DNA from 2 places in the Pseudomonas sp. SDO52101_S400 genome. Region 2 is predicted to be linked to the other one. Evidence: riboswitches for the same ligand, from Rfam matches in the RefSeq annotation. Region 2 holds a riboswitch; the other holds the start of a gene.

Region 1 (3,350 bases), on a different contig from region 2:
AGGGTGTGGGGATGGGTCAATGGTTCGTGGAGTTTGGGAACGAGAGCATATCCGTTGCTTCGGGTGCTGCCGCTGGCGGTTTCGCTCTTACAGCGACTCACTTTTCCAAACGCCGAAAAGTAAGCAAAAGGCTTTTGCCCCGGCGTACGGCACTTCGCTGAGGCTCAGTGTTCCCTCGCTACGGTGTCCATCAGGGGGCATCGCCTACGGTTTGCTTCGCTGCACCTCCTCTCGATGTATGCGGCTTCGCCGCACGGCGCTGCGCGCCTACCCCCTGATGGACACCTCCGCTCGGCCTGCCGAAGGAGCAAAAAATCAAAAGCCCCATCAAGAGCCCCTCACCCTAGCCCTCTCCCAGAGGGAGAGGGGACTGACCGAGTTGTTTGGGAGAGATACGCCGACGTGCGATACCGTGTTGAACTCAGGCTTTGAAAAGCACACCAATCGGCTCCCTCTCCTTGGGGAGAGGGCTGGGGGTGAGGGGTAAACCCACCACAAAACCAAAGCCGAACACGCCCCGCTCCTCCCCACTCAACACGATGAGCGTTAGCTCGAGTAAAGCTTTTGATCTCAAGGCCCGTCGGCAGGCTGAGTGGAGGGATTGATCCGGGGGTGGGAGCGCAGCGACCGTGCGGCGCAGCCGCATGCATCGAGAGGAGGTGCAGCGAAGCAAACCGTAGGCGATGCCCCCGGATCAATCCCGGAGCGAAGGAACCCGAGCCACAGCGAGGGCCGTACGTCAGGGTAAAGCCTTTTTGGTTACTTTTTCGGCGTTTGGAAAAAGTGACCCGCCGTAAGGGCGGAACCCTAAGCAGCCATAACCGCAGCAACGGATCTGCCCCCAATCCCAATTGACTCAAATCCCCCCCTCATGGTCTCCTACACAACTTGTTACGGGTGCCCTTCACAGGGTGAAACGGGAAACCGGTGAATCATGTGCTTTACTCTAAAGCCATGTCAGTCCGGTGCTGCCCCCGCAACGGTAAGCGAGCGAAGCGTCAGATCCACTGTGCCCCGGCATGGGAAGGTGACGCTTGCAGGTCGGCAGACAGCCACCCCTCGTGAGCCCGGAGACCGGCCCGCAACACACAGTGCGCACCTTGCGTCACTGAACATAACAAACCCGCGGTGGGCGGGCGCTGTTCTAACCTCTGCGCGCCCGACCCGCAGGGGTTTTCATGCGCTCCATTCACCCGCTGACACTCCAGAGGGAAGCGCCATGTCGATCATCAGCAGCACCGGCAGCAACACGGACAAAATCTCCAGCACCACCACCCTGAGCCAACGTCTGACCGCTGCGATCTTCGCATCGATCCTGGGTGCAAGCCTGGTCTATTTCGCCGGTTTCTCGCACATCGAAGCGGTTCACAACGCCGCGCACGATACCCGCCACAGCGCCGCGTTCCCGTGCCACTGAGACCTGACGACATGATCAAGCGTATAGCGCAGACCGCAGGTTTCACCGGCCTTCTGGCCGCCCTGTTCCTGACCTTGCTGCAAAGCTTCTGGGTTTCGCCGCTGATTCTTCAGGCTGAAACCTTCGAGAAAGCCGAGCCAGTCGCCGAAGTCCACGAGCACGCCGCCGGCACCGCCGCCCACACCCACGATGCCGAAGCCTGGGAGCCGGAAAACGGCTGGCAGCGCGTGGTGTCCACCACCGGCGGCAATCTGGTGGTTGCCGTGGGTTTCGCCTTGATGCTGGCCGGCCTCTACACCCTGCGTGCACCGACCAAGACCTCGCAAGGCCTGCTCTGGGGGCTGGCCGGTTATGCGACTTTCGTCCTCGCGCCGACACTGGGCTTGCCGCCTGAACTGCCGGGCACCGCCGCCGCGGACCTGGCGTCGCGGCAGATGTGGTGGATCGGCACCGCCGCTTCGACCGCTGTCGGCCTGGCGTTGATCGCGTTCGGTGGCAACTGGCTGCTGAAGATCCTCGGCGTGGCGATCCTCGCTGTGCCGCACGTGATTGGCGCCCCGCAACCGGAAGTGCACTCGATGCTCGCTCCGGAAGCACTGGAAGCTCAGTTCAAAATCGCTTCGCAGCTGACCAACGTAGCGTTCTGGCTGGCCCTGGGCCTGATCAGCGCCTGGTTGTTCCGCCGCAAAAGCGATGGTCAATACCACGCATGACCGATGACAGCGCAGCGCCGACCTTCGTGGTCGGCCTGGGCTGCCAGCGCGGCTGCCCGGCCAGTACGCTGCGCGCGCTGCTCGACCAGGCCCTGCAGGCTCATCGCATTGAACTGGAAACCGTCAAGGCCCTGGCCAGTATCGACCTCAAACGCGACGAACCCGGCCTGCAAGAACTGGCGGCACAACTGGCGCTGCCCTTGCTGTACTTCAGTAGTGAAGAACTGGCCAGTTACCAGCAACGACTCAGCCACCATTCGCAAATCGCCTTCGAACGCACCGGCTGCTACGGCGTGGCGGAAAGTGCCGCACTGGCGCTCGCCGAACAGTTGATTCAGGCCCCGGCAAAACTGCTGATTTCCCGGCAAAAGTACGCTCAGGCAACACTGGCATTGGCCGGCGCGGCGTAAAATCCCGATAATTCCCGCTTTCGATCATGAGCGTTCTTCATCTGAAGAGCTTGTGAAGCACCGACCTGCCCTTGTTTTTCACAGGACTCAACGATGACCGTCTACTTCATCGGCGCCGGCCCCGGCGACCCGGAACTGATCACTGTAAAAGGCCAGCGACTGATTCGCAGCTGCCCGGTGATCATCTATGCAGGCTCGCTGGTACCGGCGGCGGTACTGGAAGGTCATTGCGCCGAAACCGTGGCCAACAGCGCCGAACTGCATCTGGAACAAATCATCGACCTGATCAAGACCGCCCACGCCAAGGGCCAGGATGTAGCGCGCGTGCATTCGGGCGATCCGAGCCTGTATGGCGCCATCGGCGAGCAGATCCGTTATCTGCGCGAGCTGGACATCCCGTTCGAGATCATCCCCGGCGTCACCGCCACCGCTGCCTGCGCTGCTCTATTGGGCGCCGAGCTCACGCTGCCGGACATCTCGCAAAGCGTGATCCTGACGCGATACGCGGACAAGACCGCAATGCCCGCCGGGGAGGAACTGGGCAGCCTGGCGCAACACGGGGCGACCATGGCGATTCATCTGGGGGTCAATCATCTGGAGAAGATCCTCGCCGAACTGCTGCCGCATTACGGCGCAGATTGCCCGATCGCGGTGATTCACCGGGCGACGTGGCCGGATCAGGACTGGGTAGTGGGGACGCTGGACGATATCGCCGCGAAGGTGGCCGCCAAAGGTTTCCGGCGTACGGCGCTGATTCTGGTCGGACGGGTGCTGGGCAGCGATCACTTCAGCGAGTCGTCGCTGTATCGC
Region 2 (21,238 bases):
CTGCGCAACATCATCAAGAAGTACTCCGACCATATCGCGCTGCCGATCGAGCTGCCAAAAGAAGTGGCCGCTGCCGAAGGCGAAGAGAAGCCAGCCGTTGAGTGGGAAACCGTCAACCGTGCCAGCGCCCTGTGGACCCGTCCTCGCACCGAAGTGAAGGACGAGGAATACCAGGAGTTCTACAAACACATCGCCCACGACTTCGAAAACCCGCTGTCGTGGAGCCACAACAAGGTCGAAGGCAAGCTCGAGTACAGCTCGCTGCTGTACGTGCCGGCTCGCGCACCGTTCGATCTGTACCAGCGTGAAGCGCCGAAAGGCCTGAAGCTCTACGTACAGCGCGTGTTCGTGATGGATCAGGCCGAGTCGTTCCTGCCGCTGTACCTGCGCTTCATCAAGGGCGTGGTCGACTCCAACGACCTGTCGCTGAACGTGTCGCGGGAAATCCTGCAGAAAGACCCGATCATCGATTCGATGAAGTCGGCGCTGACCAAGCGCGTGCTGGACATGCTGGAAAAACTGGCGAAGAACGAGCCTGAGCAATACAAAGGCTTCTGGAAAAACTTCGGTCAGGTCATGAAAGAAGGCCCGGCAGAAGATTTCGCCAACAAGGAAAAAATCGCCGGTCTGCTGCGTTTTGCATCGACGACTGAAGGCGACGGCGAGCAGATCGTCGGTCTGGCTGACTACCTGGCACGCGCCAAGGAAGGTCAGGACAAGATCTACTACCTGACCGGCGAGACTTACGCGCAGGTCAAAAACAGCCCGCATCTGGAAGTCTTCCGCAAGAAAGGCATCGAAGTGCTGCTGCTGACCGACCGCATCGACGAGTGGCTGATGAGCTACCTCAGCGAATTCGACGGCAAGAGCTTTGTCGACGTCGCGCGCGGTGACCTGGACCTGGGCAGCCTGGACTCGGAAGAGGACAAAAAGGCCGCGGAAGAAGTCGCCAAGTCGAAAGAAGGTCTGGTCGAGCGTCTGAAAACCGCATTGGGCGAGGCCGTTGCCGAAGTCCGGGTTTCCCATCGCCTGACCGATTCGCCGGCCATTCTGGCCATCGGCGAGCAGGACCTGGGTCTGCAAATGCGTCAGATCCTCGAAGCCAGCGGGCAGAAGGTGCCGGATTCGAAGCCGATCTTCGAATTCAACCCGAAACATCTGCTGATCGAAAAGCTCGACAAAGAGGCCAGCGAAGATCGCTTCAGCGACCTGGCGCACATCCTCTTCGACCAGGCCGCCCTGGCGGCGGGTGACAGCTTGAAAGACCCGGCCGCTTACGTGACCCGTCTGAACAAGCTGCTGGTCGAGCTGTCGGCCTGATCAAGCTGTAGAAAAACCCGCTTCGGCGGGTTTTTTCATTCTGGAATTCAACCAATCTGGAGTCAGAAATGAGCCAAGTCACTGTACGTTCCGTGGTCTATCAGATTGACGGCCAGCCTTATGAAGGTCGCCTGGCGTTCGACGCCGAGCACAAGGGCGCGCGTCCGGGCCTGCTGATGGCGCCGAACTGGATGGGTGTCAGCGCTGGCGCTGAAGAGATCGCCAAATCGGTGGCGGCCAAGGGCTACGTGGTGCTGATCGCCGATGTGTACGGGCAAGCGGTGCGTCCGCAGAACGGCGATCAGGCTGGCGCGGCGATGATGCCGCTGAAGAATGACCGTGCGTTGCTGCGCAAGCGTATGCAGGCTGCGTTCGAACAATTGCAGAAGCAGGGCGAAGCCGCAGTCGATACTTCGAAACTGGCGGTGTTCGGTTTCTGCTTCGGCGGTTGCTGTGCACTGGATCTGGCCCGTACCGGTGCAGCGGTCAAGGCTGCGGTATCGTTCCACGGCACGCTGGATTCGCCGAACCCGGCGGATGCGAAGAACATCAAGGGCTCGGTGCTGGTGATGCACGGCGCTTCTGATCCGCTGGTACCGAAAGAGCAGTTGCCGGCATTTGAAGACGAGATGAATGCGGCTGGCGTGGACTGGCAATTGCTGAGCTACGGCGGCGCAGTGCACTCGTTCACCGATCCGCACGCCAACGTGCCGGGCAAGATGATGTACGACGCGAAAACCGCTGCGCGGGCGTTCAGGTCGATGCATGACTTGCTGGAAGAAGTGTTCAAGGGTTGAAGCCTGAAGAGCAAAAGCCTTAAGAGCAAAAGCCTTAAGAGCAAAAGCCCCTCATCGGAACGCCGCCCGCCTAACCCTCTCCCTGAGGGAGAGGGGACTGATTGGGGCATATTCCAGAACTACGCCGACCTGAGCTTGCTTAGCTGAATCCATAATCGACTCGGTCTTTCAGGTCGAAGTATGATGCAAGACACCTCGGTCGGCTCCCTCTACCCTTGGGAGAGGGCTGGGGTGAGGGCAGGCGGTTAACGCGGCAATTCAATCCGCTCGACTTCCCCCGGCACCGTCGGCCAATCCCCAACCGCCCACTTGCGCCGCGCCTCATCGATGGCCGCCGGATCGCTCGCAACGAAATTCCAGTTGATCCGCCGTGGCCCGTCCAGTGGTGCGCCGCCGAACAGTACGGCATGACTGTCGCTCTCGGCGAACAGGCTCATCTCTTCCCCGGCCGGCAACACCACCAGCGCATGCGGCTCGACCGCTTCGCCATTCAACTGCACATCGCCGCTCAACACATAGAGCGCCCGCTCGTCATGTTCGGTCGGGATCAGCAGGGTGGTTGCAGTCTGCATCTTCAGTTCGGCATACAGCGTCGGAGAAAGCACCGGCACCGGTGATTCCAGACAAAAGCCTGACCCGGCAATCATGCGGATCTGCACGCCGAGGTTATCGCTGACCGGCAATGTCGACGCCGGGTGATGGCTGTAATGCCCGGGACCCTGTTCGTGTTCCTTGGGCGAGGCGAGCCAGATTTGCAGCCCGTGCATCTTGAAGCTTTGTTCCCACAGCGGTTCGGGTGTGCGCTCGACGTGGGCGATCGCGCTGCCTGCCGTCATCCAGCTGACATCGCCGGCGCTGACGACTTGATCGGAGCCGAGGCTGTCCTTGTGCTGGATCTGCCCCTCGAACAAATAGGTCAGGGTCGACAGGCCGATGTGCGGATGCTGTCGGATGTTCATCCCTTTGCCGGCGGGATAAACCGTTTCAAGCATGTGATCGAAAAACACGAAGGGCCCGACGCTGCGGCATTTTGCTGACGGCAACGGGCGCAGGATCGGCTGCCCTTCGACGTCTTCGGCGCGTGGGCGGATGATCAGGGGTTGGGTGTCCATGGTCCATTCCAGGCTGAGCGGGTGATGCGTGGAGCATAACCCGCCGGTGTCGTCTTGGTGATTACTGGCTGTCGAAGCCTTGTGGGGCATGGGTTTCGATGGTGACTTCGCTGGTGGTCATCAGTTTGTGGATCGGGCAGCGATCAGCGACTCGCAACAGTTCTTCGCGCTGTGCGTCGGTGAGTACACCTTTTAGCGTCAGGGTGACGTGCAGGGCGTATTTGCCTTTCTGTTCCTGGCTGTTGTCGCGCTTGACCTCGACACCGACGCCAGTGAGCGGGATGTCTTTTTTCTTTGCGTACAACTTCAGCGTCAGGGCCTTGCAGGCACCGAGGGCGGCGTCGAAATAATCGTGCGGCTCCGGAGCCGAGCCTTCGCCGCCGGCAGTCGTCGGAACATCGGCAAACAGTTCATGCTCATCGATCTGGACGGTGTGACGGAAACCTTCGGCGGAGATGGTATTGACGGTGACGGTCATGTGAACCTCGCAAGCAGTAGGAAAAGTCATTCGATCAAATAAGACCTTGCAGGTATAGAGCATTCCCACAGGGGGCGCGTTCCACTTTCTTGCCGGTGCGCGGCAGGGCGGCAGGTTATGCCGGTAGGCCGAGGAATACTTGTGTCGGTGTTTCGTCTGTCGACCTGTTTCAAGGTTTACAGGTAACTTGCCGTTGATCTTGCCGCGAACAGCGTTCAAGTCCGGCAAACCTTCGCTGAATCGTTAATGCCGAGAGTTCGAAGTATTAAGGCCTTTTGATATCACGTTTTGGTCTTACGCAAATTTTCGCCGGGCCGATACCTTCTAAAGCAGCCAGCTGCAGGGTTGATGCAGCGCTTTTGGAAGGAACCAGAGCAATGAGTATCCGTAGTCTCAATATTGCCCCCCGTGCGGGGCTGGGCTTCGGCCTGTTGGCGCTGATGGTGTTTGGCCTTGGCGCGTTCGCCCTGATGCAGATGTCGAACATGCGTGCCCAGTCCGATGAGGTCGACAACAACTGGCTGCCGAGTGTGATGGCGGTGGGTGAAATGAGTCAGGACATGCTGCGCCTGCGCGCCCTGACCATGCGCCTGCTGCTCAATCGCGATCCTCAGGCGCTTGATCAGAATGTCGGCAAGCTCAACGAGCTGCGCGGTGTGTTGAGCGAGGCCCAGCAGCGCTACGACGTGTTGATCGTGTTGCCGGAAGAGCGGGCGCTGTTCGACCGCTTCAAGGTGGCCGAACACAAGTATTTGGAGTTTCAGGCCCAAGTGATGGCGCTGTCGGCCCAAAACCGGGTGGAAGAGGCGGCGAGCATTCTCAATGCGCAGATGAGCCCGCTGGCCGATGACATTGCTGTGACCCTTAAAGAGCTGGTGGAGCTGAACAAGCACAATGCCAACCTCGCCACTGAGGCTGCGCGCCTGGTGTTCATCAATTCGCGGGTTTGGGTCGGAGTGATGATCGGTATCACTGCGTTGATCACCATTGGTCTGGCGCTGCTGCTGACCCGCAGCATCGTGGTGCCGCTCTCGCAATCGCTGGGGGTTGCCGAAGTGGTGGCTGGCGGCGACCTGACTGGCGATATCAGTATTATCGGCAAGGATGAGCCGGCGCGGCTGCTGCACGCGCTCAAAAGCATGCAGCACAACCTGCGCGACACCATCCGGCGGATTTCGGAGTCTTCCAGTCAATTGGCCTCGGCTTCTGAAGAGCTGAGCTGCGTGACCGAAGATGCGACGCGCGGGTTGCATCAGCAGAGCCTGGAGATCGAGCAGGCCGCTACGGCGGTGAATCAGATGACCGCTGCGGTGGAGGAGGTTGCCAGCAACGCCGTGGCGACTTCCGAGGCGTCGCGCGAGTCGGACCGCATCGCCCAGCATGGCCGTGAGCAAGTGCAGCAGACCGTGTCGTCCATCGAGCTGCTGGCGGACGATGTCACTGCCAATGCCACGCAGGTGGAGGATCTGGCGCAGAAGGTCTACAGCATCAGCAAAGTGCTGGAGGTGATCCGCTCGATTGCCGAACAGACCAATCTCCTGGCATTGAACGCAGCGATCGAAGCGGCACGCGCCGGTGACGCCGGGCGTGGTTTCGCGGTGGTGGCCGATGAGGTCCGGGCGTTGGCCCATCGCACTCAGCAGTCGACTCAGGAAATCGAACAGATGATCGGCGGCATCCAGCAGGGCACCGATTCGGCGGTCAGTTCGATGCAGCAAAGCAATGTCCGTGCGCGTTCGACGCTCGATCTGGCGAAAGCTGCCGGGGTGGCGCTGGAGGAAATTGCTTCGGCGTTCACCCTGATCAATGAGCGCAATCTGGTGATCGCCAGTGCGTCGGAAGAGCAGGCCGCGGTGGCGCGGGAGGTGGACCGCAATCTGATGAACATCCGCGATCTGGCGATGCAGACTTCGGCCGGGGCCAATCAGACCAGCGCCGCGAGCCAGGAATTGTCGCGGCTGGCGGTGGATCTGAACAACATGGTGGCGAAGTTCTCGGTTTGATCACCGATCGACAGGCGAAAAAAAGCCCCGCATTTGCGGGGCTTTTTGTTGGATCAGCTGCCTTTGACAGTCTTGCCGTTGACCGTGCCGTCCAGGAGCATGATGTTGTACTCCTTGCCGTCGGTTTCGACCTGTTGCAGGCGGACCAGCAGGTAGTCCCAGTCCTTGGCGAACCACATCACGGTGGTGCGTTTGCTTTGCGTCGGGTCGCGCACGCGCTCGACCTTGATGGCGTCGATCTTGCCAGCCTTGGTTTCGACTTTCTCGGTACCCAGGACGCGGAAGTCATAGGTATCGACATCGCCACCGTCGACCACTTGATAGCTCATGGTCTTCTTGCCGGAGGCAACGTCATGCTGAAGTGCAAGCTGGTAAGTGGACTTGTCGACCATGCCACGGTTCAGCGGGACTTTCACCGCGTCGCCGCGATCGGTGCCGGTGACCATTTTGGTGGTCCAGTCGAAGTCCAGATCAGCCTTTTTCGCTTTGCCCAGACCGCCACGTTCGAAGTGGTAGGACTGCGGGAGCAGGGTGTCCTTGTCCAGGGTCAGGGTGCTTTCCTCGGACAGGCTGGCGATCATCATCGAAGCCTTGAAGGTGAGCTTCCAGACGCCGTTGGCTTCCTTGGTCAGACTGCGTTCGGCAGTGCCGCTCATGGGCAACTGTTTCCAGTCGGCTGTGTAGCTGGCGGAGAACGGTTGAAGGTCTGCCGCCTGGGCGAAAGGCAGGGCGAGCAGAGCGCAAGCGAAGAGCAGGGCGCGACGCATAAAATCTCCTAGTTTCGAATCAAGTGACCGCTGGCCCCGAGTAACTGGCCATCCAGTAAAGCACCTTGCTCGCCGAGGGTCAGCCGTCCTTCGGCAAACCAGCGTACGGCCATCGGGTAGATCAGGTGTTCCTGAACGTGAACCCGTTGCGCCAGACTCTGCGGCGAATCGTGCAACTCTACCGGTATTACTGCCTGTACGACCAGTGGTCCGCCATCGAGTTCCTCGGTGACGAAGTGCACGGAGCAGCCGTGTTCGGCGTCGCCGGCCTCCAGCGCGCGCTGATGAGTGTGTAACCCTTTGTATTTGGGTAGCAGCGACGGGTGGATGTTGAGCAGGCGACCCTGGTAATGACGGACGAAGTCAGCACTGAGAATGCGCATGAAACCGGCCAGTACCACGAGTTTGGGCTTGAAGGCGTCGATCAGTTCGATCAGGGCGGCATCGAAGGCCTCGCGGCCCTCGAATCCCTTGTGATCCAGCGAGCGGGTGGCTATACCCGCGTCGCTGGCGCGTTGCAGGCCGTAGGCGTCGGCGCGGTTGGAAATCACCGCAGCGATGCGGACCGGGCTGTCGCCAGTCCGCGTGCTGTCGATCAGAGCCTGCAAGTTACTGCCGGTGCCGGACAACAGCACCACGACATCACAGGTATTAGGCATTAGTGAGCCTTGAGGTTTTTCAGCTCGACCTGTGCAGCGCCTTCGGCAGCGGCAGCGATCTGGCCGATGACCCAAGGCTGTTCGCCAGCGTCACGCAGGGTGTTCAGGGCAACTTCAACGTGCTCCTGAGCCACGCAGATCACCATGCCCACGCCGCAGTTCAGCACGCGGTGCATCTCGGTTTCGTCAACGTTGCCTTTCTCTTGCAGCCAGTCGAAGACCGCCGGGCGAGTCCAGCTGGCCACGTCAACCACGGCTTGAGCGCCTTTTGGCAGAACGCGCGGGATGTTGTCCAGCAGGCCGCCGCCGGTGATGTGGGCCATGGCCTTGACGGCGCCGGTGTCCTTGATCAGCTTGAGCAGCGGCTTCACGTAGATGCGGGTCGGGGCCATCAGCAGTTCGGTCAGCGGCTTGCCGTCGAGCTGAACGGTTTCAATGTCGGCGCCGGACACTTCGATGATCTTGCGGATCAGCGAGTAGCCGTTGGAGTGTGGGCCGGACGATGGCAGGGCGATCAGGGCGTCACCGGTGGCCACTTTCGAGCCGTCGATGATTTCCGCTTTTTCCACGACGCCGACGCAGAAGCCGGCCAGGTCGTAGTCTTCGCCTTCGTACATGCCAGGCATTTCAGCGGTTTCGCCGCCGACCAGGGAGCAACCGGCCAGTTCGCAGCCGGCACCGATACCGGTGACGACAGTGGCGGCAACGTCGACGTTCAGCTTGCCGGTGGCGTAGTAGTCGAGGAAGAACAGCGGCTCGGCGCCGCACACCACCAGGTCGTTGACGCACATGGCGACCAGATCCTGGCCGATGCTGTCGTGCTTGTTCAGGTTCAGCGCCAGACGCAGCTTGGTGCCAACGCCGTCAGTGCCGGAAACCAGTACTGGCTGCTTGTAGCCGGCCGGGATTTCGCAGAGGGCGCCGAAACCGCCCAGTCCGCCCATGACTTCCGGGCGCGCAGTGCGCTTGGCGACGCTCTTGATGCGTTCGACCAATGCTTCACCGGCGTCGATGTCTACACCGGCGTCCTTGTAGCTCAGGGAGGGTTGCTTGCTCATGATCCAGGCCTTTAGGGGAGGGGATTCAGGGGTAACGACCGAGTCCAGCGGGAACGCCGAATCCGACAGGGGCGATTGCCTCACGCGAAGTTCGGGGTGCCCGGCTGTTGCCGGTCTGCGAAGGCGCGCGATTTTATCAGGCTTGAGGGGCAGCGGCCATCCTCACGCCGACGGGCAGGGGCATATCGGCCGAAATTTTTTGCAAATGAAGCTGTGGGTGACATCACGGGTGCCTGTATAAGGAACCGTCTATCGTTAGGGCTGTGCAAAAACTTATCGCCAGCGTGTGAATGTTTTGCAACGGCCAGTGGTCACAGGCTTGCTCAATCCGTTTCACGCGGCCTGTTCCAGCCGCTCTTGTCGACGGGAATTCTCCATGCGTTTGTTTAAATTGCTGTTTGTGGGCTGCTTGTCTCTGGTCAGCCTGGCGAGCCAGGCCGAAAACGTCAAAGGGCTTTATCAGGTGCGCGAACCGGTCAACGGCCAGTCGCCGGAGGAGCGTGATCGCGCCACCCAGTCCGCGCTCGACACGCTGGTGTTGCGTCTCACCGGTGACCCGAAGGCGCCACAGAACCCCGGGCTGGCGCCGATTCGCAAGGATCCGCAGCAGATCATCAGTCAGTTTGGCTTCGATGCCGGGCCGCCTGAAGTGTTGAAGGTCGATTTCGACCCGGCCACCACCGAGCAGGCATTGCGCCGCGCCGGGCTGGCGCTGTGGGGCGCGAGCCGGCCGTCGATCCTGAGCTGGTGGCTGAACGACTCCGCCGAAGGTTCGAGCCTGGTGGGCGACGGTCAGGCCAGTGCCGCGCCATTGCGGCGTGCCGCCCAGCACCGAGGGTTGCCGTTGCGCCTGCCGCTGGCGGATCTGAGCGAGCAACTGGTCGCGACCGCGCCAACGCTCGAAGGCACCGATCCCGCGCCGTTGCATGCAGCTTCTGAGCGTTACAGCGCTGACGCCTTGCTCGCCGTGCATGCACGCGAAGAAGGCGGTCAGTGGCAAGCCAAATGGCATTTGTGGCTGGGCGATCAAAAGGAAGCCGGCAGCGTGCAAGGGGCTGATCAAGCCGCCGTCGCCGATGCTGTGATGCTGGCGGTCGCCGAGCGTCTGGCGCCTCGTTTTGTCGCCAAGCCTGGCGCTTCGGGTCAGCAGACTCTGGAAGTGCAAGGCATGAATCTGGAGCATTACGCGACGTTGTTGCGGATGCTTGAGCCATTTGGTGTGCGGCTGCAGAGTGTCGATGCCGATCGCATTGTGTATCGGGTGAACGGCAGTGCCGACCAACTGCGGGCACAGTTGTCGCTGGCGAAGTTGCAGGAAATGCCGGCTGAGGCGCCGGCTCCGGTGGCTCCGCAACCCGCAGTGCCGGGCGGTGCGCCTGTCGTTGCGCCGGCACCGGCACCTGCGGCGCCGTCGTTGCGGTTTCGCTGGTAGGTTTTTCTTTCATATATAGAAGCAATGGAGTGTTACATGGCCGATACGCGGCGTTGGTTCTGGCTCGGTGGGGTGCTCCTGCTTTGCGCGTTTGTCTGGTTGCTGCATCCGATCCTCACGCCGTTTCTGGTGGCGCTGTTGCTCGCTTATCTGTTCGACCCTTTGGTGGATCGTCTTGAGCGGCTTGGCTTGTCCCGCACCTGGGGCGTGATTGCGGTGTTCGCCTTGTTCACCCTGATCGTCACCACGCTGTTGCTGGTGCTGGTGCCGATGCTCGCCAAGCAGTTACTGCGCCTGTATGAGCTGGCACCGCAGATGCTCGACTGGCTGCAGCACACGGCGCTGCCATGGGCGCAGTCGAAGCTGGGGCTGTCGGAGGGCTTCTGGAAATTCGACAAGGTCAAGGCGGCGATCACCGAACACATGGGCCAGACCACCGACATCGTCGGTGTGGTGCTGAGTCAGGCCACGGCCTCAAGTCTGGCGCTGATCGGCTGGTTGGCGAATCTGGTGCTGATCCCGGTGGTGAGTTTCTACTTGCTGCGCGACTGGGACGTGATGATGGCCAAGATCCGCAGCCTGTTGCCGCGTGACCGCGAAGAGCGTGTGGTGGCTCTGGCTGGCGAGTGTCACGAGGTGCTTGGCGCTTTCGTGCGCGGCCAGTTGCTGGTGATGCTGGCGTTGGGCGTGATCTATGCGGCGGGCCTGATGATTGTCGGCCTGGAACTGGGCCTGTTGATCGGCCTGATCGCCGGTCTGGCGGCCATCGTGCCATATATGGGGTTTGTGATCGGGATCGGTGCGGCGTTGATTGCCGGGCTGTTCCAGTTCGGTGGTGATCTGTATCCGATGATCGGGATCGTGGCGGTGTTCATGGTCGGTCAGGCGCTGGAAGGCATGGTGCTGACCCCATTGCTGGTCGGTGATCGAATCGGCCTGCATCCGGTGGCGGTGATCTTTGCGATCCTGGCGGGCGGCGAGCTGTTCGGCTTCACGGGTGTGCTGCTGGCGTTACCGGTGGCGGCGGTGATCATGGTGTTGGTGCGCCACGTCCATGACTTGTACAAGGACTCCGATATGTATAGCGGAGTGGATGATCCGAAGCTGTAAGGCGGTGAAGGGGCGCCCGGTGGATTGCCGGGTTGGCCCGTCTCATGCAGGCAATGCTGGCACCCGTGCGCCAAAGAAACTGTCATAAAACCAGCGTGTTAACGCAAACCTTTGATTTTGCTTGGGGTCTGTCGCATTGTGCGCTCCGCTTCACGGGTATAAACTTCGCACACTTTACACAGAGGCCACTAACGGTTCCTTGGGAACTGTTCAGTCAGCATGAAACCGATTCAGCTGCCCCTAGGTGTGCGTCTGCGTGACGACGCCACCTTCATCAACTACTACCCAGGCGCAAATGCCGCTGCACTCGGCTATGTCGAGCGTCTATGCGAAGCCGACGCCGGCTGGACCGAAAGCCTCATTTATCTGTGGGGCAAGCACGGGGTAGGGCGTACGCATCTGTTGCAGGCTGCTTGCCTGCGTTTCGAACAGATGGGCGAGCCGGCGGTGTACTTGCCGTTGGCCGAGTTGATGGATCGCGGCATCGAAATTCTCGACAATCTTGAACAGTACGAACTGGTCTGCCTGGATGACTTGCAGGTAATCGCCGGCAAGCCTGACTGGGAAGAGGCGATGTTTCACCTGTTCAACCGTCTGCGCGACAGCGGTCGCCGGTTGCTGATCGCTGCCTCTACATCACCGCGTGAACTGCCGGTAAAACTGGCTGACTTGAAATCACGCCTGACCCTGGCGCTGATTTTCCAGATGCGTCCTCTTTCCGATGAAGACAAATTGCGTGCCTTGCAATTGCGCGCATCCCGTCGCGGTCTGCATCTGACCGATGAAGTCGGGCATTTTATTTTGACTCGCGGGACCCGCAGCATGAGCGCGCTTTTTGACCTGCTAGAGCAACTCGATCAGGCCTCTTTGCAGGCTCAACGCAAGCTGACCATTCCCTTCCTGAAGGAAACCCTGGGCTGGTAAAACCGGGGCTTTCAGCGGGTTTTGGCATATTTCAGGCGCCAGAAAATCCGCTTTCCTGTGCACTGCACAGGCTGCGTCTCGATTCAAATAGGCTTAAGCGCTTAGATGTAAACGAGAAACCGAGAAGTCACAAAAAGATCGATTGAATTTGCAAATGAGGCTGATAGCGGGCATAGTCTCGGCTTCTTTACAACTATCAGCCACGGTCGTGCCCATGCTAAAGCGCTTCGCACCCCTCGTGCCTCTCGCACTCGTCACCCTGTTGTTCGGTTGCGCTGCTCATTCACCTGTTAATCAAGAGCAGCAACAGGCTAAAAATTCTGCCACCGCCCAGTCTTCCGTTATTTATCAGGAAGAGCTGGACACCGAAAAGGAACTGGCCGCCTTCAACGGCAAGAAGCCTTACCAGCTTCCGGTTCTGGCAGACAGTATTCTTGAACGCGGCATGTCCCTGATCGGTACCCGTTACCGTTTCGGCGGTACCTCTGAAGCCGGGTTCGATTGCAGCGGTTTCATCGGCTACCTGTTCCGCGAAGAAGCCGGCATGAACCTGCCACGCTCTACCCGCGAAATGATCAACGTGGATGCTCCGCTGGTATCGCGCAGCAACCTCGAGCCGGGCGATCTGCTGTTCTTCGCCACCAATGGTCGTCGCGGTCGTGTAAGCCACGCCGGGATCTATCTGGGCGACAACCAGTTCATCCACTCCAGCAGTCGTCGCAGTGGCGGTGTCCGCATCGACAGCCTGGGTGACAGCTACTGGAGCAAGACCTTCATCGAAGCCAAACGCGCTTTGGCGAACGCTCCAACCGTGGTTACCGCTCGCAAGTAATCACGTCTTTGTCGCCACGCTCGTGGCGACAAGCGGTCCTTCAGGGGTAATAGACTTAAACTTTACAAGGTGAAGTTAAAGTCTTACTTGAAGTTTGCCGCGTAGCCGCTAGAATCCTCATCTATATTGATGGCAAACCGCCTGCGTCCCAACGCAGGCGGTTTTGTTTTCTGTCGAATCGGCAGTAAAAGCCGCAGCCAGATCAGGATGTTCTGCTTATGACGATGTCGGCCCGCCTCACCTTGATGTTCTTCGCAGCGCTGCTCAGCGCTTGCGCCAGTCGCACTCCGCCGCCAGCCCCAGTGGTTCGCGCGCCGATTGTGTTCGGATCCTCCCAGGCCTTTTCTCCTGCCGCCGAAGACGTGCTGTTCCGCGCACTCGGGCTTGTGGGCACGCCTTATCGCTGGGGTGGCAACACGCCGGATTCGGGCTTCGATTGCAGTGGCCTGATCGGCTTCGTCTACCGCGATGCTGCTGGCATCACCCTGCCGCGCTCCACGCGCGAGTTGATCGTCATGCAGGCACCGAATGTCGGCAAGGAAGGGCTGCAGACCGGCGACCTGATCTTCTTCGCTACCAATGGCGGCTCTCAGGTCAGCCATGCGGGGATTTACGTCGGGGAAGGGCGCTTCGTTCACGCCCCGGCCACCGGTGGCACGGTGAAGCTGGACAGCCTGTCGAAAGCGTATTGGCAGAAGGCCTACCTGAGTGCCAAGCGTGTGCTGCAGCCGGAGCATCTGGCGCATAACCCCTAGTCATTCGAAGCAATAAAAAACCTGTGGGAGCACATTGGCTCCCACAGGTTTTTTTGTTTCAGGGCCGGGCTACTTGGCGGCTGACACTCGCCACACCTTGTTCCCCACATCATCTGCCACCAGCAGCCCGCCTTGCTGGTCGATCACCACGCCGACCGGGCGACCCAAAGCGTTCTCGTCCTTGTCGAGGAAACCGGTCAGCACATCGACTGGCGTTCCGCTCGGTTTGCCGGCGTCAAACGGGACGAAGATCACCTTGTAGCCACTGTGCGGCTTGCGGTTCCACGAGCCGTGCTGGCCGATGAATGCGCCTTCCTTGAATTGCGCCGGCAGTGTGTTGCCCTCGGCGAAGGTCAGGCCCAGTGAAGCGGTGTGCGGGCCGACCGCGTAGTCGGGAGCGATGGCCTTGGCCACCATCTCTGGCCGCTGTGGTTCTACGCGCACATCGATGTGCTGGCCGTAATAGCTGAATGGCCAGCCATAGAAGCCGCCGTCCTTGACCGAGGTGATGTAGTCCGGCACCAGGTCGCTGCCGATCTCGTCCCGCTCGTTCACCGCTGTCCACAGCGCGCCGCTTTTGGGTTCCCAGGCCAGACCGTTGGGATTGCGAATGCCGGAGGCGAAGATCCGGTGATTGCCGGTGGCGCGGTCCACTTCCCAGATTTCCGCGCGACCTTCTTCCTGATCCAGGCCGTTTTCGCCGACGTTGCTGTTAGAGCCGACTGTGACGTACAGCTTGCTGCCGTCCTTGCTGGCAATGACGTTCTTGGTCCAGTGATGGTTGAGCGGGCCACCCGGCAGATCCACGACCTTGATCGGCTGGCTTTTGATCTCGGTTGCGCCGGGTTCGTAGTGGAAGCGCAGCAAGCGGTCGGTGTCGGCGACGTACAGATCGTTGCCGACCAGGGTCATGCCGAACGGAGAATTCAGATTTTGCAGAAACACCGTGCGGGTTTCCGCCACGCCGTCGTGATCGGTATCGCGCAACAGGGTAATGCGGTTCGGGCTGGGAACCCCGGCGCCGGCGCGCCCCATGACTTTTTTCATCACCCAGCCGCGTATGCCCTTGCCGTCGTCCGGTTTTGGCGGGGCATTGGTTTCCGCCACCAGCACATCGCCGTTGGGCAGCACGTAGAGCCAGCGTGGGTGATCGAGATTTTCGGCAAACGCCGCCACTTGAGTACCTGCCGCTGGCGTCGGTTTCGCGCCGGCCGGCCAGCCGATCGCCGGGGCGATGTTCACCGTCGGAATCAGGGTCTTGTTTGGTTCGGGCAGTTTGGGGGACGGGCCGGTGCCGTCCGAGACTTGCAGGCTGGAGGATTCACCACAGGCGGTGAGCCCTCCGGCGAGTGCGATGACGAAAACGAGGTGGGGCTTGCGCATTACTGATCTTCCCTATGAATGCATTCCTAATCATAGAGAAGTGCGCGAGCCCGATGGTTCAACCGCTCAGCCGCGCGCCTCCTTGAACAACACGGCAATACCGGGATGGTAGTTGCCGGCTTCGCTGCGCAATTTGCGGTAGGCGTAAGGGAAGTACCAGGCCACGGCGCAGGTGTGTTCCTTTTGCAGGTCGTCGACCATGTCCTGCAGTTCTTCCGGGCTGGCGCTGTGCTGGGCTTTTTGTGGTGCGACGAACAGGCAGCCGAGTTTGAGATCGCTGGCGTAGCTGATGCGCTTGGCGTCGCTGGTGATATCGGCCAGGGCCTGGGTCAGATTCAGGCTGTTGACGCGCGGCCAGCGCTGCGTCGCCTGAATATAAGCGCGATCTTCGGGGCCGGCCAGGAACAGGTCGGCACGTGCATTGCGCTCGCCTTCCTCGTTCTGCTTGCGTGTGGCGGTATCGCGCAGGGTGACCAGTTCGGCCATCCATGCGGCGGCTGACAGAAGGCCGAGGTTGGCTTTTTCGTCGTGCCAGTAAGGCGTGTCGTTGTCGCCGCGCACGGCGTTGTAACGGTCGATACAGTCAAACCAGCGTTCCAGCACCGGGCGCAGGAATTCCAGCCGCGGATTGCTGATGATCGTGCCTTGCATGGTGCTCTCCCTTGTTATTGTGATGTGCTCTCTGCATTCAAAAAGCATGGCTCTTTGATATCACTGCTGACAGTGTGGCACAAGATTGGCGTCAGATAATTGATCGACGGCAGTTATTCGCTTTCAGGGGGCCTCTTCATTTGACGCTCCACCCCCAACCCTCTAACCTTCGCGGCTTGTTTCAGGTGCTCTGTGACCGCTGTCGACAGAGTGAAACAGGGAAGCCGGTGAGGATGGTCTTCACGCGAAGAGCCATCACGATCCCGGCGCTGCCCCCGCAACGGTAAATGAGTAAAAGCTGCGTTCGATGCCACTGCTGCAAAGCGGGAAGGCGCGCAGCCAGGCCTGGGCCGCTCATGAGCCCGGAGACCGGCCTGATCCATCCAGCGGCATCACGGTGGGCGATGCCAGGCTTGTTGCCGTCTATTCTTGTGCCTGCCCGCCGTTATCCAGCCTCAACGGAGAGCTCCCCCATGACTGATTCCCCCGAGCGCGACGAGCGCCACCTGGCGCGCATGCAGCGCAAAAAAGCCGTGATCGACGAGCGCATCGCCAATTCGCCAGACGAATGCGGCCTGGTGCTGGTGTTGACCGGCAATGGCAAAGGCAAAAGCAGCTCGGCGTTCGGCATGCTCGCCCGCGCGATGGGGCACGGCATGCAGTGCGGCGTGGTGCAGTTCATCAAGGGTCGCAACAGCACCGGGGAGGAACTGTTCTTCCGCCGTTTCCCCGAGCAGGTACGTTTTCATGTGATGGGCGAGGGCTTCACTTGGGAAACCCAGGATCGCCAGCGCGACATCGCCGCCGCCGAGGCTGCATGGGAAGTCTCCCGCGAACTGTTGCGTGACCCGACGATCGGCCTGGTGGTGCTCGATGAGCTGAACATTGCGCTCAAGCACGGTTACTTGGATCTGGATCAGGTACTCAGCGATCTGCAGGCCCGTCCGCCAATGCAGCACGTGATCGTCACCGGTCGCGCCGCGAAGCCGGAAATGATCGAGATGGGCGACACCGTCACCGAAATGGGCATGATCAAGCACGCCTTCCAGGCTGGTATCAAAGCGCAGAAAGGCGTCGAACTTTGAATCAACCACGTCACTGCCCGGCGGTACTGATCGCCGCGCCGGCCTCTGGTCAGGGCAAGACCACCGTTACTGCCGCACTGGCCCGTCTGCACCGCAATCAGGGGCGCAAGGTCCGCGTTTTCAAGTGCGGCCCGGACTTTCTCGACCCGATGATCCTCGAGCGCGCCAGCGGTGCGCCGGTCTATCAACTGGACATGTGGATGGTCGGCGAGCAGGAAAGTCGTCGATTGCTGTGGGAAGCCGCCGCCGAAGCGGATCTGATCCTGATAGAAGGTGTGATGGGCTTGTTCGACGGCACGCCATCAAGTGCCGATCTGGCGCGGCATTTCGGCGTGCCGGTGCTTGGCGTGATCGACGGCACGGCCATGGCCCAGACATTCGGCGCCTTGGCGCTGGGCCTGGCGCGCTATCAGCCGGACCTGCCGTTCGCCGGCGTGCTGGCCAACCGCGTCGGCACCGTGCGCCATGCGCAGTTGCTGGAAGGCAGTCTTACCGAAGGCCTGCGCTGGTACGGCGCGTTGTCCCGGGAAACCGGGATCGAACTGCCAAGCCGTCATCTCGGCCTGGTGCAGGCCAGCGAACTGAATGATCTCGACCTGCGTCTCGACGCCGCCGCCGAAGCGCTGGCCAGCACCTGCGAGGTAGCGCTGCCACCGGCCGTCGAATTCGCCGCGCCTGAAATCGTCAAGACCGAAAGACTGCTCGAAGGCGTACGAATTGCCGTCGCCCGTGACGAAGCCTTCGCTTTCACCTATGGCGCCAGTCTCGACCTGTTGCGGGCGATGGGCGCGGAGTTGCGTTTCTTCTCGCCGATCCGCGACACGCAATTGCCCGACGCCGACAGCGTTTACCTGCCCGGCGGTTATCCGGAATTGCACCACGTTGCCTTGTCGCAGAACGCAGACATGCTCAAAGCGATTCGCGCGCATCACGCCGCCGGCAAACCGCTGCTCGCCGAATGTGGCGGCATGTTGTATCTGCTCGACTCGCTGACCGATGTCGAAGGCACTCGCGCCGAACTGGTCGGTTTGCTCAAGGGTGATGCGGTGATGCAAAAGCGTCTGGCTGCGCTGGCTCTGCAATCGGTCGAACTGCCGGAAGGCTTGCTGCGCGGCCACACTTATCACCATTCCCTGACCACCACCGAACTGACGCCGATTGCCCGTGGCCACAGCCCCAATGGCGGGCGCGGTGCGGAAGCGGTGTATCGGCAAGGGCGGATGACTGCCTCATACGTGCACTTTTATTTTCCGTCGAATCCGTCGGCGATTGCCGCACTGTTGGTGCCATGACCGACAACGCATTCACTGAAACCGAGCGCGAAGCGGTCTATCGCGCTATCGCCGAACGTCGCGACATGCGCCACTTCAGCGGCGGCACGGTCGAGCCTGAATTGCTTCGCCGATTGCTTGAAGCCGCACATCAGGCACCGAGCGTCGGCCTGATGCAGCCATGGCGCTTCATCCGCATCAGCGATCGCGCCTTGCGTGGCCAGATCCAGAACCTTGTTGAAGAAGAACGCGTACGCACCGCCGAAGCCCTCGGCGAGCGCAGCGACGAGTTCATGAAGCTTAAGGTCGAAGGCATCAACGACTGCGCCGAAGTGCTGGTCGCCGCTTTGATGGATGATCGCGAGCGACATATTTTCGGTCGCCGCACGCTGCCGGAAATGGACATGGCCTCATTGTCCTGCGCGATCCAGAACCTGTGGCTGGCCGCGCGCGCCGAAGGCCTGGGCATGGGCTGGGTGTCGCTCTTCGAACCGCAGGCGCTGGCCGATCTGCTGAAACTGCCGGCCGGGGCCAAGCCGCTGGCGGTTCTTTGTCTGGGGCCGGTCAAGGAATTCTATCCGGCGCCGATGCTGGTACTCGAAGGGTGGGCGCAGGCGCGTCCGCTCAATGAGCTGCTGTATGAAAATTTCTGGGGAGTGAGTCAATGAGTGTGGCGTTGTTGAGTGTCGCCGCGGTTGCGCTGGATGCGCTGCTGGGTGAACCGAAACGCTGGCATCCGCTGGTGGCGTTCGGTAATTTCGCCGGGCGCATCGAGCAACGATTCAATAGCGGTGGGCGCGGCTGGCGCAGCCATGGCGTCACCGCGTGGGTGATTGCAGTGCTGCCGCTGACCCTGCTCGCCACGGCATTGTCCTGGGCGCCGTATGTGGGCTGGATCGTCGAGATTCTTGCGCTGTATTGCGCCCTCGGCATGCGCAGCCTCGGCGAGCACGTCGAGCCGGTGGCCAAGGCCCTGCGCAGTGATGATCTGGAAGAGGCGCGCAAGCGCGTGGGTTATCTGGTCAGCCGCCAGACCAGTGAGCTGGACAGCACCGCTGTCGCCCGCGCCGCCACTGAATCGGTGCTGGAGAACGGCAGCGATGCAGTGTTCGCCGCGCTGTTCTGGTTTGTTGTGGCCGGTGCGCCGGGTGTGGTGCTCTATCGCCTGAGCAACACGCTCGACGCGATGTGGGGCTATCGCAATGAGCGTTTCGAGCGTTTCGGCTGGGCGGCGGCGAAGATCGACGACGTCCTCAACTACATTCCTGCGCGGCTGGTGGCGTTGACCTACGCGCTGCTGGGCAAGACCCGACTGGCGCTGAAATGCTGGCGCACCCAGGCGCCAAAATGGGACAGCCCGAATGCAGGCCCGGTGATGGCGGCTGGCGCAGGTGCCTTGGGCGTCGAGCTGGGCGGGCCGGCGATTTACCACGGCGAGCTGCACGAGCGTCCGCAGTTGGGCGAGGGCGTGCCGGCGGATGCAGATTCCATTGATCGCGGCTGGCAATTGGTCCAGCGCGGGGTATGGTTATGGCTGCTGATTCTCTGCGTGGGGGCTGAATTCTATGCTTGAGCACGGTGGCCGGTTGCGCAGGGCGGCGCTCGAATACGGCATCGCGGAAGAGGACTGGCTCGACCTGTCCACCGGTCTGGCGCCGTGGCCGTTTCCGGTCCCGGACATCCCGCTGCGGGCCTGGGCGCGCTTGCCGGAGAACGATGACGGTCTGGAGCAGGCAGCGTGCGACTACTACGGTGCCGCGCAAGTGTTGCCGGTGGCCGGTTCGCAGATGGCCATCCAGTTGCTGCCGCGATTGCGTCGGGCCGGCAAGGTCGGCGTGCTGTCGCCGTGTTATGCCGAGCATGCCGAAGCCTGGCGCCGTAGCGGCTATATCGTGCGTGAAGTGCTGGAGCAGGAGGTCGACTTTTTTCTCGACAGCCTCGACGTGCTGGTGGTGGTCAATCCGAACAACCCCACGGGCCTGAACCTGACCCCGGCGCGGTTGCTCGACTGGCATGCGCGGTTGGCCCAGCGCGGCGGCTGGCTGGTGGTCGACGAAGCGTTCATGGACAACACGCCGCAACTGAGCCTTGCTCCGCATGCCCATCAGGTCGGTCTGATCGTGTTGCGTTCGTTCGGCAAGTTTTTCGGTCTGGCCGGTGTGCGGCTGGGATTCGTGCTCGCCGAACGCAAGTTGCTCCGGTTGCTGGCCGAACAGGTCGGACCCTGGGCCGTCAGTGGGCCGACCCGCGTGCTGGGCCAGGCTTGTCTGCAAGACACCGAAGGCCATACCCGCCAACGGATCCGCAGCGACGAGGTCAGTGAACGGCTGGCTGCGCTGCTCGAACGCTACGGCTTCAAACCTCAGGGCGGCTGCGCGCTGTTTCAGTGGCTGATCACCGAGCACGCGACCGCGCTGCACGAATTCATGGCCCGACGCGGCATTCTCCTGCGCCTTTTCGTGCACAACAGCAGCCTGCGTTTCGGCCTGCCCGCCAATGCCGCCGATGAGGCGCGTCTTGAGCAAGCCCTGCAAGCATTCGCCCTGGACCGCTCTATGGAAAAAAAACCAGCATGACCACATTAATGGTGCAGGGCACCACCTCCGATGCCGGCAAAAGCACGCTGGTGACGGCGCTGTGTCGCTGGGCAACCCGCCAGGGTGTGGCCGTGGTGCCGTTCAAACCGCAGAACATGGCGCTCAACAGCGCGGTGACTGCCGATGGCGGCGAGATCGGCCGGGCCCAAGCGGTGCAGGCGCAGGCCTCGCATCTTGAACCGCACACCGACATGAACCCGGTGCTGCTCAAGCCCAACAGCGACACCGGCGCCCAGGTCATCATCCATGGCCGGGCTGTCACCAGCATGAACGCCGTCGCCTATCACGACTACAAAGCCATCGCCATGCAGGCCGTGCTCGCCTCCCATGAGCGCTTGAGCGCCGCCTATCCGCTGGTGATGGTCGAGGGCGCGGGTTCGCCGGCAGAGATCAACCTGCGTGCCGGCGACATCGCCAACATGGGCTTCGCCGAAGCGGTGGATTGCCCGGTGCTGCTGATCGCCGACATCAATCGTGGCGGCGTGTTTGCCCATCTGGTGGGCACGCTGGAACTGCTGTCGCCGAGCGAGCAGGCGCGGGTCAAAGGCTTCATCATCAACCGTTTTCGCGGTGACATCGCCTTGTTGCAACCGGGCCTCGACTGGCTGGAACAGCGCACCGGCAAACCGGTGGTGGGCGTGCTGCCGTACGTGATGGATCTGCATCTGGAAGCCGAGGACGGCATCGACCAGCGCCAGACCGACAAGGCCGAACAAGTCCTGAAAGTGGTGGTGCCGGTTCTGCCGCGCATCAGCAACCACACGGATTTCGATCCATTGCGACTGCATCCGCAGGTGGATCTGCAATTCATCGGCCCGGGGCAAGCGATTCCGCCGGCCGATCTGATCATCCTGCCGGGCTCGAAAAGCGTGCGCAGTGACCTGGCGTATCTGCGGGCCAATGGCTGGGAAGCGGCCATCAGTCGTCATCTGCGTTACGGCGGCAAATTGCTGGGGATCTGCGGCGGTCTGCAAATGCTCGGCGAGCAAGTACACGATCCGCTG

The links. Region 2 has a riboswitch for cobalamin ahead of cobO (cob(I)yrinic acid a,c-diamide adenosyltransferase). Riboswitches for the same ligand answer to the same signal wherever they lie in the genome.
Region 1: another riboswitch for cobalamin. It lies ahead of ACW9HX_RS10265 (CbtB domain-containing protein); the one in region 2 lies ahead of cobO (cob(I)yrinic acid a,c-diamide adenosyltransferase).

Annotation. Positions count from the first base shown of each region.
Region 1 covers NZ_JBSVWF010000016.1:70-3,419, reverse strand. Annotated here, with positions in the region: cobalamin riboswitch at 879-1,097, shown strand; gene ACW9HX_RS10265 (CbtB domain-containing protein) at 1,220-1,417, shown strand; gene ACW9HX_RS10260 (CbtA family protein) at 1,429-2,130, shown strand; gene ACW9HX_RS10255 (cobalamin biosynthesis protein) at 2,127-2,540, shown strand; gene cobM (precorrin-4 C(11)-methyltransferase) at 2,634-3,350, shown strand, end outside.
Region 2 covers NZ_JBSVWF010000030.1:479-21,716, reverse strand. Annotated here, with positions in the region: gene htpG (molecular chaperone HtpG) at 1-1,320, shown strand, start outside; gene ACW9HX_RS16360 (dienelactone hydrolase family protein) at 1,389-2,117, shown strand; gene ACW9HX_RS16355 (pirin family protein) at 2,363-3,229, opposite strand; gene ACW9HX_RS16350 (OsmC family protein) at 3,291-3,707, opposite strand; gene ACW9HX_RS16345 (methyl-accepting chemotaxis protein) at 4,085-5,710, shown strand; gene ACW9HX_RS16340 (DUF3108 domain-containing protein) at 5,764-6,477, opposite strand; gene purN (phosphoribosylglycinamide formyltransferase) at 6,486-7,136, opposite strand; gene purM (phosphoribosylformylglycinamidine cyclo-ligase) at 7,136-8,194, opposite strand; gene ACW9HX_RS16325 (DUF2066 domain-containing protein) at 8,571-9,626, shown strand; gene ACW9HX_RS16320 (AI-2E family transporter) at 9,663-10,736, shown strand; gene hda (DnaA regulatory inactivator Hda) at 10,956-11,660, shown strand; gene ACW9HX_RS16310 (C40 family peptidase) at 11,875-12,492, shown strand; gene ACW9HX_RS16305 (C40 family peptidase) at 12,711-13,247, shown strand; gene ACW9HX_RS16300 (PQQ-dependent sugar dehydrogenase) at 13,317-14,630, opposite strand; gene ACW9HX_RS16295 (hypothetical protein) at 14,697-15,281, opposite strand; cobalamin riboswitch at 15,448-15,673, shown strand; gene cobO (cob(I)yrinic acid a,c-diamide adenosyltransferase) at 15,755-16,366, shown strand; gene ACW9HX_RS16285 (cobyrinate a,c-diamide synthase) at 16,363-17,658, shown strand; gene bluB (5,6-dimethylbenzimidazole synthase) at 17,655-18,305, shown strand; gene cbiB (adenosylcobinamide-phosphate synthase CbiB) at 18,302-19,210, shown strand; gene cobD (threonine-phosphate decarboxylase CobD) at 19,203-20,213, shown strand; gene ACW9HX_RS16265 (cobyric acid synthase) at 20,210-21,238, shown strand, end outside.